2 regions of the Mesorhizobium sp. WSM3879 genome follow, and region 2 is predicted to be linked to the other one. Evidence: riboswitches for the same ligand, from Rfam matches in the RefSeq annotation. Region 2 holds a riboswitch; the other holds the start of a gene.
The links. Region 2 has a riboswitch for S-adenosylmethionine ahead of CK218_RS18125 (homoserine O-acetyltransferase). Riboswitches for the same ligand answer to the same signal wherever they lie in the genome.
Positions count from the first base shown of each region.

Region 1: linked by a shared signal. The riboswitch ahead of CK218_RS24680 (O-succinylhomoserine sulfhydrylase) and the one ahead of CK218_RS18125 (homoserine O-acetyltransferase) in region 2 are both predicted to bind S-adenosylmethionine.

Region 1 covers NZ_NSFZ01000013.1:111,206-118,370, forward strand. Annotated here, with positions in the region: gene mmsB (multiple monosaccharide ABC transporter permease) at 1-550, shown strand, start outside; gene araD1 (AraD1 family protein) at 759-1,748, shown strand; gene CK218_RS24670 (ABC transporter substrate-binding protein) at 1,798-2,565, opposite strand; gene CK218_RS24675 (2'-deoxycytidine 5'-triphosphate deaminase) at 2,648-3,742, opposite strand; SAM riboswitch at 3,878-3,955, shown strand; gene CK218_RS24680 (O-succinylhomoserine sulfhydrylase) at 4,012-5,202, shown strand; gene CK218_RS24685 (ceramide glucosyltransferase) at 5,244-6,389, opposite strand; gene apaG (Co2+/Mg2+ efflux protein ApaG) at 6,608-7,000, shown strand; gene CK218_RS24695 (Hsp33 family molecular chaperone) at 7,053-7,165, opposite strand, start outside.
Region 2 covers NZ_NSFZ01000007.1:246,575-253,739, reverse strand. Annotated here, with positions in the region: gene CK218_RS18140 (sugar kinase) at 1-293, shown strand, start outside; gene CK218_RS18135 (prephenate/arogenate dehydrogenase family protein) at 290-1,228, opposite strand; gene hisC (histidinol-phosphate transaminase) at 1,235-2,338, opposite strand; SAM riboswitch at 2,477-2,554, shown strand; gene CK218_RS18125 (homoserine O-acetyltransferase) at 2,646-3,815, shown strand; gene metW (methionine biosynthesis protein MetW) at 3,904-4,518, shown strand; gene CK218_RS18115 (Stf0 family sulfotransferase) at 4,515-5,285, shown strand; gene CK218_RS18110 (glycosyltransferase) at 5,406-6,395, shown strand; gene CK218_RS18105 (glycosyltransferase family A protein) at 6,597-7,165, shown strand, end outside.

The sequences.
Region 1 (7,165 bases), on a different contig from region 2:
GGAGCCCTTCCCGCTGTTCGTCGTCAAGACGCTGGTCGGCAGCGCGCTGGCGCTGTTCCTGGTCTTCCAGTTCGCCAGCTACAGGGGCCTGCCGGTGGTGCTTCTGGTGATGGGCGTGCTGATCTCGCTGTTCGTCTTCGTCACCAAGCGCATGACCATCGGCCGCCGCATCTATGCGATGGGCGGCAACGCCAAGGCGGCGCAGCTGTCGGGCATCAACACCGAACGGCTGACGCTGCTCGTCTTCATCAACATGGGCGTGCTGTCGGCGCTCGGCGGCCTGATCATCGCCGCTCGCCTCGGCCAGGCCGTCCCGGCCGCAGGTCTGGGCAGCGAACTCGACGTGATCGCCGCCGTCTTCATCGGCGGCGCTTCGGCGATGGGCGGCGTCGGACAGGTCATCGGCGCCGTGGTCGGCGGCTTCATCATGGGCGTGATGAACAACGGCATGTCGATCATGGGCGTCAATGTCGACTGGCAGCAGGTGGTCAAAGGCCTGGTGCTGCTCGGTGCCGTCATCTTCGACGTCTACAACAAGAACAAGGCGTAGAGGCCGGAGGCAAGGACTAAGGAGGCATACGGGTTCTAGATCGCGAAGCTGCCGGCAACCCGTCGGCGCGAAGAAGTCTTGGAAGGACCAGGCTCGCGAGTGCAATCCGGACAAAGAGTTTCAACCGTGGCGCGGATCGGTTCCGGGCCGCGCCGGTCAGGGCTTGCCAATCGGCAGCCGGGCCAAGGCAAAAGAGAGAGGGTTCATCATGCTGATTTCCCAGATCCTCGATGACGCCGAGACGATCCGCGTCGTTGCCCGCAGCGGCGGCAAGACCCGGATCATCAACGGCGCGCGCAGCGTCTATTCGCTGGCGATGGAGGCAGCCCGCACCGGGACCGGGCTCGAGGCGCTGATCGAGCGCAAGGGCTATGGCGAGACGGTCGACCTCGACGCCGTCTACAAGAAGGGACGCCTGGTATCGCCAATCAACCATCCCGACCCCGCGCATCTCCACCTTACCGGCACCGGGCTTACACATCTCGGCTCCGCCGCGACACGCGATTCCATGCACAAGAAGCTCCGCGACGGCGAGGAGCAACTCACCGATTCCATGAAGATGTTCCGCATGGGGCTGGAGGGCGGCAAGCCGGCAAAGGGCGAGATCGGCGTGCAGCCGGAATGGTTCTACAAGGGCAACGGCACGATGGCGGTGGCGCCCGGTGCCGCGCTGATGTCGCCGGCCTTCGCGCAAGACGCCGGCGAGGAGCCGGAGATCGCCGGCATCTATGTCATCGGCGACGACGGCGCGCCGTTCCGCGTCGGCTTCACGCTGTCCAACGAGTTTTCCGACCATGTGACCGAGCGCGTGAACTATCTGTTCCTCGCCCATTCCAAGCTGCGCAACGCCTCGTTCGGACCGGAAATCCTGATCGGCGAGCTGCCCGCCCACATCAGGGGCTCTTCACGAATCTGGCGCGACGGCAAAGTGCTTTGGGAAAAGCCGTTCCTGTCCGGCGAGGCGAACATGTCGCACACCATCGCCAATCTCGAGCATCACCACTTCAAATATTCGGCCTTCCGCCAGCCGGGCGACGTGCATGTGCACATGTTCGGCACCGCCACACTCTCGTTCGCAGACGGCGTCAGGACCGAGGAAGGCGACACGTTCGAGATCGAGGCCAAGGATTTCGGCCTGCCGTTGCGCAACCCGCTCGCGATCGAGAAGCCGGTGAAGGTGGCGGTGAAGGCGCTGTAAGGTTAGAGCGTGATCTCCCCCACGAGGGGGGAGATTGGCAGCTTCAACCTCAATAAATATCGAAATCGAAATACTTCGACTGGATCTTCTTGTAGGTGCCGTCGGCAACGATGGCGTCGATGGCCGCGTTGAGGCGGTCGCGCAGGGCGGTGTCCTCCAGGCGCACGGCGATGCCGGCCTCGGTCTCGGTGCCCTTGACGTCGCCCACCAGCTTGCAGCAGTCGTCGCTCGCCTTCTTCATCCAGTCGACCAGCACGAACTTGTCCGAGATGACGGCGTCGAGACGGCCGTTGAGCAGATCGGTCACCGCCTCTTCCTGGGTCGGGTAGAGCTTCGCCTCGGCGCCGGCCTTGGCGTAGACGTCCTGGGCGTAGTTGGCCTGGGTGGTCGAGGCCTGGGCACCGACCGTCTTGCCGGCAAGCGAGGCCGGCTCGGTCGAGGCGATGTCGGCGTCCTTCAGGGCGACCAGCGCAAGCGGCGTCGTGTAGTATTTATGGGTGAAGGCGACCTGCTTCTTGCGTTCCTCGGTGATGCTCATCGAGGCGATGATGGCGTCGAATTTCTTGGCCTGCAGGGCCGGAATGATGCCATCCCAATCCTGGGTGACGATCTCGCATTCGACCTTCATCTGCGCGCAGAGCGCATTGGCGATGTCGATGTCGAAGCCTTCGACCTTGCCGTCCGGCGTGATGGTGTTGAAGGGCGGATAGGCGCCCTCGGTGCCGATCTTGATCTTTTCGGCCGCGTCTACCGAACCGACGCCGAGCGCCAGCATGGCGGCGGCCGCAGCCGACAGGATCCATCTGGATATCTGCATTTTCATCCCCTTGGGTTCAGTTGCTACATGGTCGGACGCAGCCAAGCACGGCGCGCCAGGCCGGGCAAGCACAGCTTGGCGATCAGCGCGCGGCGCGGAAATGCTTGGACAGTTTCAGGCCCTGCGCCTGGTAGTTCGAGCCGAGATCGGTGCCGTATAGCGCCAGCGGGCGCTTCAGCATATGCTCGTAGACGAGGCGACCGACGATCTGGCCGTGGTCGAGGATGAACGGCACCTCGTGGCTGCGCACTTCAAGCACCGCGCGACTGCCGCTGCCGCCGGCGGCGGAATGGCCGAAGCCCGGGTCGAAAAAGCCGGCATAGTGGACACGGAACTCGCCGACCAGCGGATCGAAAGGCGTCATCTCGGCGGCATAGAGCGGCGGCACGTGCACGGCTTCGCGAGAGACCAGGATGTAGAACTCGTCCGGGTCGAGCACGAGCTCGCCGGCCCCGCTCTTGTAGAGCGGTTCCCAGAAGTCGACCACATACTGAGCGGCGCGCTTGTCGACGTCGACGAGGCCGGTGTGGTGCTTGCCACGATAGCCGACCAGGCCGTCCTTGTCGCCGTCGAGATCGATAGAGAGCGCAATGCCGCCGCCGGAGATGTTGGGCGGCTCGGTCGCAACCAGCATCTCGGCGTGATGGAGGTCACGCAACTCATTCTCCGACAGCACGGCGTTGCCGGTGCGGAAGCGGATCTGCGACAGGCGCGAGCCGGCGCGCACGACGATCGGGAAGGTGCGCGGGCTGACCTCGAGGTAGAGCGGGCCATGATAGCCGGCGACGATCTTATCGAATTCATGGCCGCGGTCGGTCATGACACGCGTGAAAATGTCGAGCCGTCCGGTCGAGCTCTTCGGGTTGGCCGAAGCCGAGACTTCCGCCGGCAGCGCCAGGCTTTCCTGCAGCGGCACGATGTAGACGCAGCCCGTCTCCAGCACCGCACCCTCGGCGAGGTTGATCTCATGCAGCTTCAGCCGGTCCAGCTTGTCGGCCACCAGATGATCGGGACCGGGCAGGAAGGAAGCCCGCACGCGAAAGGCCTTGTCGCTAAGTCTGAGATCGAGGCTGGCCGGCTGGATCTGGTTGGTGTCGAGCGCGCGCGGCGACTTCAGCGCGCCCGACTGGAAGAGCGCCGCGATGTCCTGATCTGGAAGAATGCCTGTCTGCCGCAATGTCTGGCTCCGGGCGATGTCATTATCGTCGCAGTTTCCTGTCGCAAAACCGCAGGATACTTTTGCGGAAGCTGCCTGGTACAAACCTCTTAATCAAGCCGGCAATTGACGCAAGCGCGGTGCGGGTCTAAAGGGTCGTTATCCCGTGGTGATTTGGCCGGTCGGCTTGCAGCCACGTTAAACAAGTCGCTAAAGGACCGTCGGGCCGCAAGGCCGTATGGACCGGTTGCGACGTCGCGGCCGGTTTTTTTGTGTTTGGAAGTAGGGCAATGACCAAGACGCGTAACTGGAAACCTCAGACGGCACTCGTGCATGGCGGGACGCTGCGTTCCGGCTTCGGCGAGACCGCCGAAGCGATGTATCTCACCCAGGGCTATGTCTACGAGACGGCCCAGGCAGCGGAAGCCCGCTTCAAGGGGGAGGAACCCGGCTTCATCTATTCGCGCTACGCCAACCCGACCGTCGATATGTTCGAGAAGCGCATGTGCGCGCTGGAAGGCGCCGAAGACGCACGCGCCACCGCTTCCGGCATGGCCGCCGTGTCCGCCGCCCTGCTCTGCAGCGTCAAGGCCGGCGATCACATCGTTGCGGCGCGGGCGCTGTTCGGCTCCTGCCGCTGGGTGGTCGAGACGCTGGCGCCGCGCTATGGCATCGAGGCGACGCTGATCGACGGCACCGACATTGCCAATTGGGAAAAAGCGGTCAGGCCGAACACCAAGCTGTTCTTCCTGGAAAGCCCGACCAACCCGACGCTGGAAGTGGTCGATATCGCCGCTGTCGCCGCTTTAGCCAATTCGATCGGCGCGCGCGTGATCGTCGACAACGTCTTTGCCACGCCGCTGCAGCAGAAGCCGCTGCAGCTCGGCGCCCATATCGTGGTCTACTCGGCGACCAAGCATATCGACGGACAAGGCCGCTGCCTCGGCGGCGTCATCCTGTCGGACAAGAAGTGGATCGACGAGAACCTGCACGACTATTTCCGGCACACCGGCCCGAGCCTGTCCCCATTCAACGCATGGACGCTGCTGAAAGGCCTCGAGACGCTCCCGCTGCGCGTGCGCCAGCAGACCGAAAGCGCCGGCAAGATCGCGGACTTCCTGGCTGGCCGGCCGGAGATCGCCCGCGTCATCTATCCGGGCCGGGCCGACCATCCCCAGGCGGATATCGTCAGGAAGCAGATGTCGGGCGGCTCGACGCTGATCTGCCTTGACGTCAAGGGCGGCAAGCAGGCGGCCTTCGCCTTGCAGAACGCGCTCGACATCGTGCTGATCTCGAACAACCTCGGCGACGCAAAGAGCCTGATCACGCATCCGGCGACGACGACGCACAAAAACCTCACTGACGAGGCCCGCGCCGAGCTTGGCATCGGACCAGGCACGCTCAGGCTCTCCGTCGGGCTGGAGGATACCGACGACCTGCTCGCCGACATCGAACAGGCGCTCAAGGCGGCGAAGGAATGAACCGCCACGGCTGCAAAGAGCGCGCTTGAGCCGCAGCCGGCTCAAGCAATCTCTTCGAGTTCAGTCATCCCGTTGTTGCGGATTGTCATTGCGTTGCCACGCCATTCGACGGCTCCGCCAAGCCAGCCGCGCGCCCAGATGGCGGGAAGCATCGCGTCGCGCACGATCATCGCGGTGACGCTGCGCGGCGACAGATACCAGCCCTTGGACCAGGCGAGCATGCATTCGGGCACATAGGCGATCGCCAGCACGCAGAGCGCGGTCGTGGGCAGGCTGACACCGGCGCTTGCCGCCGCAATCAGCGCCATAAGCAGCGGCGCGACCACACCGGTCAGGATTTCCGGCGCGAAGAACAATGGGAAGGTGACGCGGCGCAGCCGCGCCCAGCGCGCCTGGCGCGACCAGATTTCGGCGAGCGTGCGCTGGCCGAGCGGTTGCTCGAAGGGCGCGGCTACGAGATTGACCCGAAGGCCAAGGCTGTTGACCAGCTTGGTCGCCGCCGCGTCCTCGGCGATCTCGGCGGCCAAAGCCTGGATGCCGCCATTTGCATCCAGCATCGGCTTGTTCCACAGCATGCTCTTGCCCTGGGCGAAGCCAAGGCCGAGCGCTTCGCCGGCATATTGCCAGCGCGCCTGCAGCGTGTTGAGGAAGGCGCATTCGACCTCGGCCCAGAAACCGTCCGGCCGCGAGCCGATCGGCGTCGAGCAGACGAGGCCGGTGTCCGGCCGCCAGGCCGCCATCAGATGCTGGACATAGTCCTTGGGCATCAGGACGTTGGAGTCGGCCAGGATCACCCAGTCGTGCCGCGCCGCCCGCCAGCCCTTGATGCAGTTGTTTAGCTTGGGATTGGCGCTGATCCTGTCATCGCCGACGAGGAGCCGCGCCGGAACATTCGGAAATCTCGCGATGGCGGCGTTGATCAGCTTGACCACGGGATCTTCGCCGTGCGCGACGCAGAAGATCAGTTCGTAGCGCGGCCAATCGAGCGAGAAGGCGCGGTCGAGCGTCTCCTGCGTGAACGGCTCCACACCGCGCGACGGCACGACGATCGAGACAGGCGGCTGTTTGCTGGAAGGCGGAGGAATGATCCGCCTGGGCTTCAGCCGCGACGATGCGAGCAGGATGCTGGCAAGGTTGCAAAAAAGAAGGGCCGAGGAGGCAAAGACGGCTGCGAGGGTCAGTTCCATCGAGATCTGGTCACTCCGGAAAGGCCGCCCGCGGCCGTTTCATCACTCGACAGAGCGCCCGAGTCGCCCGCACGGTTTGTGCACACCAACATTGTCATGTGTCACTTAAATGACATTGTTTGTCGGCAGGTGCGGTGGAAAAGCCGGCAGGCTGGCGACGCCGCGGAGGTAGAACCGCGAAGCGCGACAAAATGTTTCCTGCGGCACCGGAGTGGCTCATGTATCGCGCCGTGACGCGCAACATCGAAGTGCAGGTCAGGCCGTTCTATCTGGAGGACCGTTCCGATCCGTCCGAAAACCGCTATGTATGGGGCTACCAGGTGACGATCGACAACCGGTCGGACGAGTTCGTGCAGCTTCTGTCGCGCTACTGGCACATCACCGACGGGCGTGGCCGAGTCGAAGAGGTGCGCGGCGAGGGCGTGGTCGGCGACCAGCCGGAGCTCAACCCCGGCGACAGCTATCAGTACACGTCGGGATGCCCGCTCTCGACGCCATCCGGCATCATGGTCGGCCACTACACGATGCGCAACGGCCGCGGCGAAACGTTCGACGTCGCCATTCCGGCTTTCTCGCTCGATATGCCGGGGACGAAAAGGACGGTGAATTAAAGAACTCGAGTTCCCCGCCTCCGCAAAGCGGGGGCGAGGAACCGGAGCTTTCTCACTCCGCCGCAAACTCCGCCGGATCGAAGTCGTACTGCGTCGAGCAGAACTCGCAAGCGACATGGATGCCGCCGTCCTCGGTCGAGTCCTTGATCTCCTCGGCCGAGAAGC
Region 2 (7,165 bases):
GCGCTGCCGGAACCTGGTGGCATGATCGGAGAACCGGTCGCGTCCGGCATGTCGAGGCGCCGAAGGTCAAGGCGGTCGACACGCTCGCCGCCGGCGACGTCTTCCACGGCGCCTTCGCCGTCGGCCTTGCCGAAGCCATGCCGCCCGAGCAGGCGCTGCGCTTTGCCAGCGCCGCCGCCGCGCTTAAATGCCTGCGCTTCGGCGGCCGGCTCGGCGCTCCGGACAGAGCCGAGACAATGGCCATGATGGCGGCGCACTGGCCCCCATCGGGACAGATCGAGCAGAAGGCCTAGGGCTTGGCCCGCGGGTGCTCTACGGCCTGCCGGCCGAAATCCGGCACATCGATATCCTGGCCGGCCTCGATGATCGAGCGGCGGATGGCGCGCGTGCGGGTGAACAGGTCGAACAGCTTTTCGCCGTCGCCCCAGCGGATCGCCCGCTGCAGCGAGGCCAGATCCTCCGAGAAGCGCGCCAGCATTTCCAGGATCGCGTCCTTGTTATGCAGGCACACGTCCCGCCACATGGTCGGGTCGGAAGCGGCCAGTCGGGTAAAGTCGCGAAAACCGGAAGCGGAATACTTGATGACTTCCGTCTTGGTCACCGATTCCAGGTCGTCGGCGGTGCCGACGATGTTGTAGGCGATGATATGCGGCAGATGCGAGACGATGGCCAGGGTCATGTCGTGATGCTGCGGGTCCATCGTGTCGATGTTGGAGCCGCAGCGCCGCCAGAATTCGGAGAGCTTTTCCAGCGCCTCCGGATCCGTGCCCGGCAGCGGCGTGAAGATGCACCAGCGGTTGTCGAAGAGATCGGCGAACCCGGCATCCGGCCCGGACTTTTCCGTGCCCGCCAGCGGGTGCCCGGGGATGAAATGCACACCGACGGGCACATGCGGCTGCATTTGCGCGATCACCGAAGCTTTGGTTGAGCCGACATCGGTAAGGATCGCGCCTTTCTTCAGCGCCGGCGCGATTTCGGCCGCGACCTCGCCGGACGAGCCGACCGGAACCGAGACGATGACGAGATCCGCGTCGCGCACTGCGTCTTCGGCCTCGGTCGTGTAGGAATCGCCGAGACCCAGTTCCTCGGCGCGCTTGAGCGTCGATTGGCTGCGCGTCGCGATAGCGATGTGGCGCGCCAGGCCTTCGCGGCGGATGACGCGGGCGAGCGACGAACCGATCAGGCCGATGCCGACCAGCGCTATTCTTCCGAACATCGGTGCTGTCATGGTGCTTCAGCTTTTCAGAAATGTCTTGAGCGCCTCGACGACGCCGCGATTGGCCTCCTCGATGCCGATGCTCATGCGCAGCGCGTTGGGAAAGCCGTAGCCGGTGACGCGCCGCAGGATGTAGCCGCGCGCGCTGAGATAGTCGTCCGCGGCCGCTGCCGAATGCTTTTTGTTGTCGGGGAAGTGGATCAGCACGAAATTGCCGACGCTGGGCGTCACGCGCAGCCCGAGCCCGGTCAGTTCCTCGCTGACCCAGGCAAGCCACTTCTCGTTATGCGCCACGCTACGCTCGACATGGGCACGGTCGCGGATGGCCGCGATGCCGGCCTCGATCGCGGTTGCATTGACGTTGAAGGGCCCGCGCACCCGGTTGATGGCATCGACGATATGCGCCGGTCCGTACATCCAGCCGATGCGTGCGCCGCCGAGGCCGAGCTTGGAGAAGGTGCGGGTCATGACCACGTTCTCCGAGCTCCCGGCCAGCTCGATGCCGGCTTCATAGTCGTTGCGCCGCACATATTCGGCATAGGCCGCGTCGAGCACCAGGAGCACGCTCTTGGGCAGTCCGGCATGCAGCCGGCGCACCTCCTGGAACGGCACGTAAGTGCCGGTCGGATTGTTGGGGTTGGCGAGGAACACGATCCGGGTCGCCGGCGTCACCGCGGCGAGGATCGCGTCGATGTCCGCGCGCTCGTCGGTCTCCTTGACCGCCACCGGCTTGGCGCCGGCGGCTTGGATATAGATCTTGTAGACCATGAAGGCGTGTTCGGTGAACACGGCCTCGTCTCCCGGCGCGAGATAGGTCTGCGCCAGCAGCCCCAGGATCTCGTCGGAGCCATTGGAGCAGACGATGTTTGCCGGATTGAGGCCGTGCACATCGGCGATCGCCTCGCGCAGCCGGCGGGCGGAGCCGTCGGGATAAACGTCCAATTTGGCAGCCACCTCCCGGGCGGCCTCGATCGCCTTCGGCGAGGGCCCGAGCGGATTCTCATTGGACGACAGCTTGTAGACCTTCGTCACGCCGGCCGGCGCGGTACTTTTTCCCGGCACATAGGCCTCGATGTCCATGATGCCCGCGCGGGGCGTCGGACGTGGCTGATCCTGCTTCATGTCACAAATCCGTCGAGAGGCCCTGGTTCGAGGCCGCAGCGGAAATACAGGCCGTGGCCCCGAATGTCGAGTGCCGGCGCGCTCGCCCCAGTAGGCAGACCCGTTGACGAAGCGCGGCGCTGGCCCTAGAAGAACAGCCGGATCTCCCGTGGTGATTTGGCCGGTCGGCTTGCAGCCACGTTAAACAATTCGCTAAAGGGCCGTTTGCAACCTGTAACCGGCTTTGCGAAGGCAGGCCGGTTTTTTGTTGTCTGTTGCCGGCCGGACGCCGTATCGCGAGATCGATGCGACTGGATGGGGGAATGCAATGGCCGCTCAGCGCGCTCCAAGGACCAACCACGAGGCCGACCAACCGTCGAGCCCGGTGTTGCAGTTCGGTCCCGACAAACCGCTAAAGCTCGATGCGGGCACCGTGCTGTCGCCGTTCCAGGTCGCTTACCAGACCTACGGCGCCCTGAACGACGCCCGCTCCAACGCCATCCTCGTCTGCCACGCGCTGACCGGCGACCAGCATGTCGCCAGCACCAACCCGGTGACCGGCAAGCCGGGCTGGTGGGAGGTGCTGATAGGCCCCGGCAAGATCATCGACACCAGCCGCTTTTTTGTCATTTGCGCCAACGTCATCGGCGGCTGCCTCGGCTCCACCGGCCCGGCCTCGACCGATCCGGCGACAGGCAGGCCCTATGGGCTCGACCTGCCGATCATCACCATCCGCGACATGGTGCGGGCGCAGCTGATGCTGGTCGATCATTTCGGCATCGAGAAGCTGTTCTGCGTGCTCGGCGGCTCGATGGGCGGCATGCAGGTGCTGCAATGGGCCGCAAGCTACCCGGAACGCGTCTTCTCCGCGTTGCCGATCGCCACCGGCGCCCGCCATTCCTCGCAGAACATCGCCTTCCACGAGGTCGGGCGGCAGGCCGTCATGGCCGATCCGGACTGGCACGGCGGCAAATATCTCGATTTCGGCAGGCGGCCGGAAAAGGGCCTCGCCGTGGCGCGCATGGCCGCGCACATCACTTACCTCTCGGAAGCAGCGCTGCACCGCAAGTTCGGCCGCAACCTGCAGGATCGCGAGGCGCTGACCTTCGGCTTCGACGCCGATTTCCAGATCGAAAGCTATCTGCGCCATCAGGGCATGACCTTCGTCGACCGCTTCGACGCCAACTCCTACCTCTATCTGACCCGCGCTATGGACTATTTCGACCTCGCCGCCGACCACGGCGGACGGCTGGCCGATGCCTTCGCGGGCACCAAGACACGCTTCTGTCTCGTGTCGTTCACAAGCGACTGGCTGTTCCCGACCGAGGAAAGCCGCTCGATCGTGCATGCGCTGAACGCCGCCGGCGCGTCCGTCTCCTTCGTCGAGATCGAGACCGATCGCGGCCATGACGCTTTCCTGCTCGACGAACCGGAATTGTTCGCGGCCATCAACGGCTTCATAGCCTCGGCCGCGCGCGCAAGGGGGCTCAGCCTATGAGCAGCGCGCGATCTCTGTGTCTTGGCCGCACTTCTGAGGCGCCGAGATTCCCATTGGCCGCAAATGCTCAAAGGCCGGAGGCGTGCCCATGAGCGTTAATCGCGCCCAGCGCGTCGACCTCGAAGTCGTCACCGATCTCATCCCGCCGCATTCGCGCGTGCTCGATGTCGGCTCCGGCGATGGCGTGCTTCTGGAGGTTCTGCAGGCGACCAAGCAGGTTGATGGCCGCGGCCTGGAGCTGTCACAGCGCGGCGTCAACGAATGCGTGGCGCGCGGCCTTTCCGTCGTCCAGGGCGATGCCGACAAGGACCTCGAATTCTACCCCGACAAAGGTTTTGATTTCGTCGTCCTGTCGCAAACGCTGCAGGCGACCCGCAACCCGAAACTTGTGCTCGACGAGCTGCTTCGGATCGGCAACCGCGCGATCGTCTCCTTCCCCAATTTCGGCCATTGGCGCGTGCGCTTCTCGCTGCTGATCAAGGGCAGGATGCCGGTCACCAAGGACCTGCCCTATTCCTGGTACGACACGCCGAACATCCACTTCTGCACCATTCGCGACTTCGTCAATCTGTGCGAAGAGCTCGGCGCGACGGTCGAGAAGGCGACCGCGCTCGACGCCAACGGCCAGAAGATCGGCCTGTCGATGCCCTGGTGGTTCTGGAACTTCTTCGGCCAGCAGGCAGTGTTCTTGCTGAAACGATGATCTCGCTCGATCTCTTTCGACGCCGGCCGGCCGTGGTTCAAATCCCGTCGGAAATTCTGTCGGAGATAAGCACTGGGATTCTTGTGTGCACTTCGCCGCGTACCGGCAGCAATCATCTTGCAGGACTGATGGCTTCCGCCGGGCTGGGCAATCCACTGGAATGGTTTGGCGGGCGCCGGCTGCTCGAACAGCCAGGCTATCCGCGCGATGCCAGAGGGCAGCTTCTGAGGGCGCTGACGGAAGGACGGTCCTCTTGCGGAATCTACGCGATCAAGCTTTTTGCGAGTCAGTTCGCTCAAGTTGCCAAGAAGGTGAACCTCCCCGCCAGTCTTCCCAACCTTCACTATGTGCGCCTGACGCGCAGCGATCTGCTGGGTCAGGCGATCTCATGGGCGCGTGCGCGCCAAACCCGCAGATTCCGCTCTAGCGAGGTCAATCGCGCATCCCCACGCTATGACGGCGAGGCTATCGCCGAATCGCTTGAAAAGATTCTGATGGAGACTCTGGCTTGGGACCGGTGGTTCGCGAAAAACGGGCTGTCCGTCCTTGCGCTAACTTACGAGCAGGTCCAGCAAGACCCGAGAGGAAGCCTCGAGAAAATTGCCCAGTTGGCCGGGGTCGAGCCTGTCTGGGGAACGAATCTCGTGTCGGGCCTCGAAATCCAACGCGACGCGACCAATGACGAATGGCGAAAACGTTTCCTGTCTGAATATGCCGACCCGTCCAGCTTCCAGCACAGAAAAAAGCGTGGCTTCCTGAAGATCTAGAAACTGGGGCTTCATGCGATTGAAGCGCAGACTTGCAAATAGAATGGCACCGAGAATCGTTTGACGGCATACTCCGCACGGCTACTGCGACTGTACCGGCAAAACTGGTGGTGATTATCTATGGCTGAACACCCGATCTATTCGATCGTCATGGAGATGGAGAACGCCAAATCCATCGACTGGGACGAGATCGGCCTGGGGCTGAAGTCACTGGCGCGCGAAATCGCGGCTGTTTCCGCTAGCGGTTTTACAAGGCCAAAAGTTGTCGTGTCGCATGGCGGGCCCGATTCGGACGGCAGCTTGCTGCAAGCGAGCATTGAAGCTGAAGCGCCTGAATTGATGCTGGTTGCCGACCTGACAATCACAGCTTGCCCCGACGGTCGGTATTACGAACTCAAGAACAACGGCGTGCTTTTGACCGAAGGAGACATCGTCGTTTTCCTGGATTCGGACACGGTCCCTCAGCCAGGTTGGCTTTCAAATCTGCTGCAGCCGTTTCAACAGCCGCAAACCGTCTGCGTGAACGGCCATACCTATCTGTGCTATGACGACTTCTTCTCGAGAACCTTCGCCTTGATCTGGTTCTTCCCGATGGCCCGCGGAGATGAAAGATTCGCCTCGAAGCGGGCGATCAATGCCAACAATGTCGCCTTCCGGCGCCATTGGATCGTCAACCACCCTTTCCCGGCACATAACGGCTTCAAGGTGTCCTGCACGCTGCTGATGCACCAGCTTCGGCGCGAGGGCCACAAGATTGTCAACGTCGATGCGCGCGTTTACCACTACTCTCCGCGCGGCTGGCGGTTCTTCTATTGGCGCGCGTTGGTGACCGGCAGGGACGCCGACCGCAAGTTCGTCGCGCTTCATGCCCCCAGTCGCAGGCAGCGGATCGTCAAGTCGTTCAGTCGCTGGTGGACCATGTCGTGGCGCACGACGCGACGCGTGCTCAGCCACGCGCCGCAAACGGGTATGCCTCTTTGGCAGATCCCGTTTTCACTGGTGGTAGGCCTGGCTTTTTATACCCTGGCATTTCTTGGTCATTTCAGCCTCGCTGCCGGTCTCGTAAGCGACGAAATCGAAACCGTGCCTGACTATGTCGGGCATAGTTGAAGGATAAACCGCCGCGAAGTGTTGCTTTCAAACCGCATGACTTTGAGGAAACACGCTCTGAACTTGACCCCGATGCGACACCTCAGGTGACATAGGCGGCTCTTTTCTGTAGCGTTTGCCGAATCCATCCGGGGGCGGACATGGAGGCAGGTGGTGCGAGTATCTTACGGTCATCGTTTATCTGCCCATAACGAAAGTTAGATGCCGACTGCCTCCGACCCAGCTCCGCTGATCACCGTGATCACGCCGACGCACAACCGGCGAAGCCAGGTCGTGCGCGCGGTGGAAAGTGTTCTTGCCCAGACACTTACCCGCTTCGAGCACATTGTTGTCGACGACGGTTCGACCGACGGAACGGCCTTGGCGCTGGCCGAGATTCGCGATCCCAGACTGATCTATGTCGGCGCGAAATGGCGCGGCGCCAATGCCGCGCGCAACGCGGGCATCGAGCGCGCGCGGGCGCCGATCGTGACCTTTCTTGATTCGGACGATGTCTATCTGCCGGACCGCCTCGACCGGACGCTGTCGCACTTCGACAGGAACCCCTCGCTCGAAGTGCTGATCAGTTCCTTCATCTCGGTCAAGGGCGGCCGCAGCACCAAATGCATCAATCGTCAGGCTTTGCTCGACAAAAGCAGGCTGCAGCGCGCCCTGGTCTCGCAGACGATTTTCATCGCCGGCTCGGCGATCACCGCCCGGCACGAATCGCTGCTTGCGATCGGCGGCTTTGACAGCGATATCACGCGCATGCAGGACCGCGAATTGCTGCT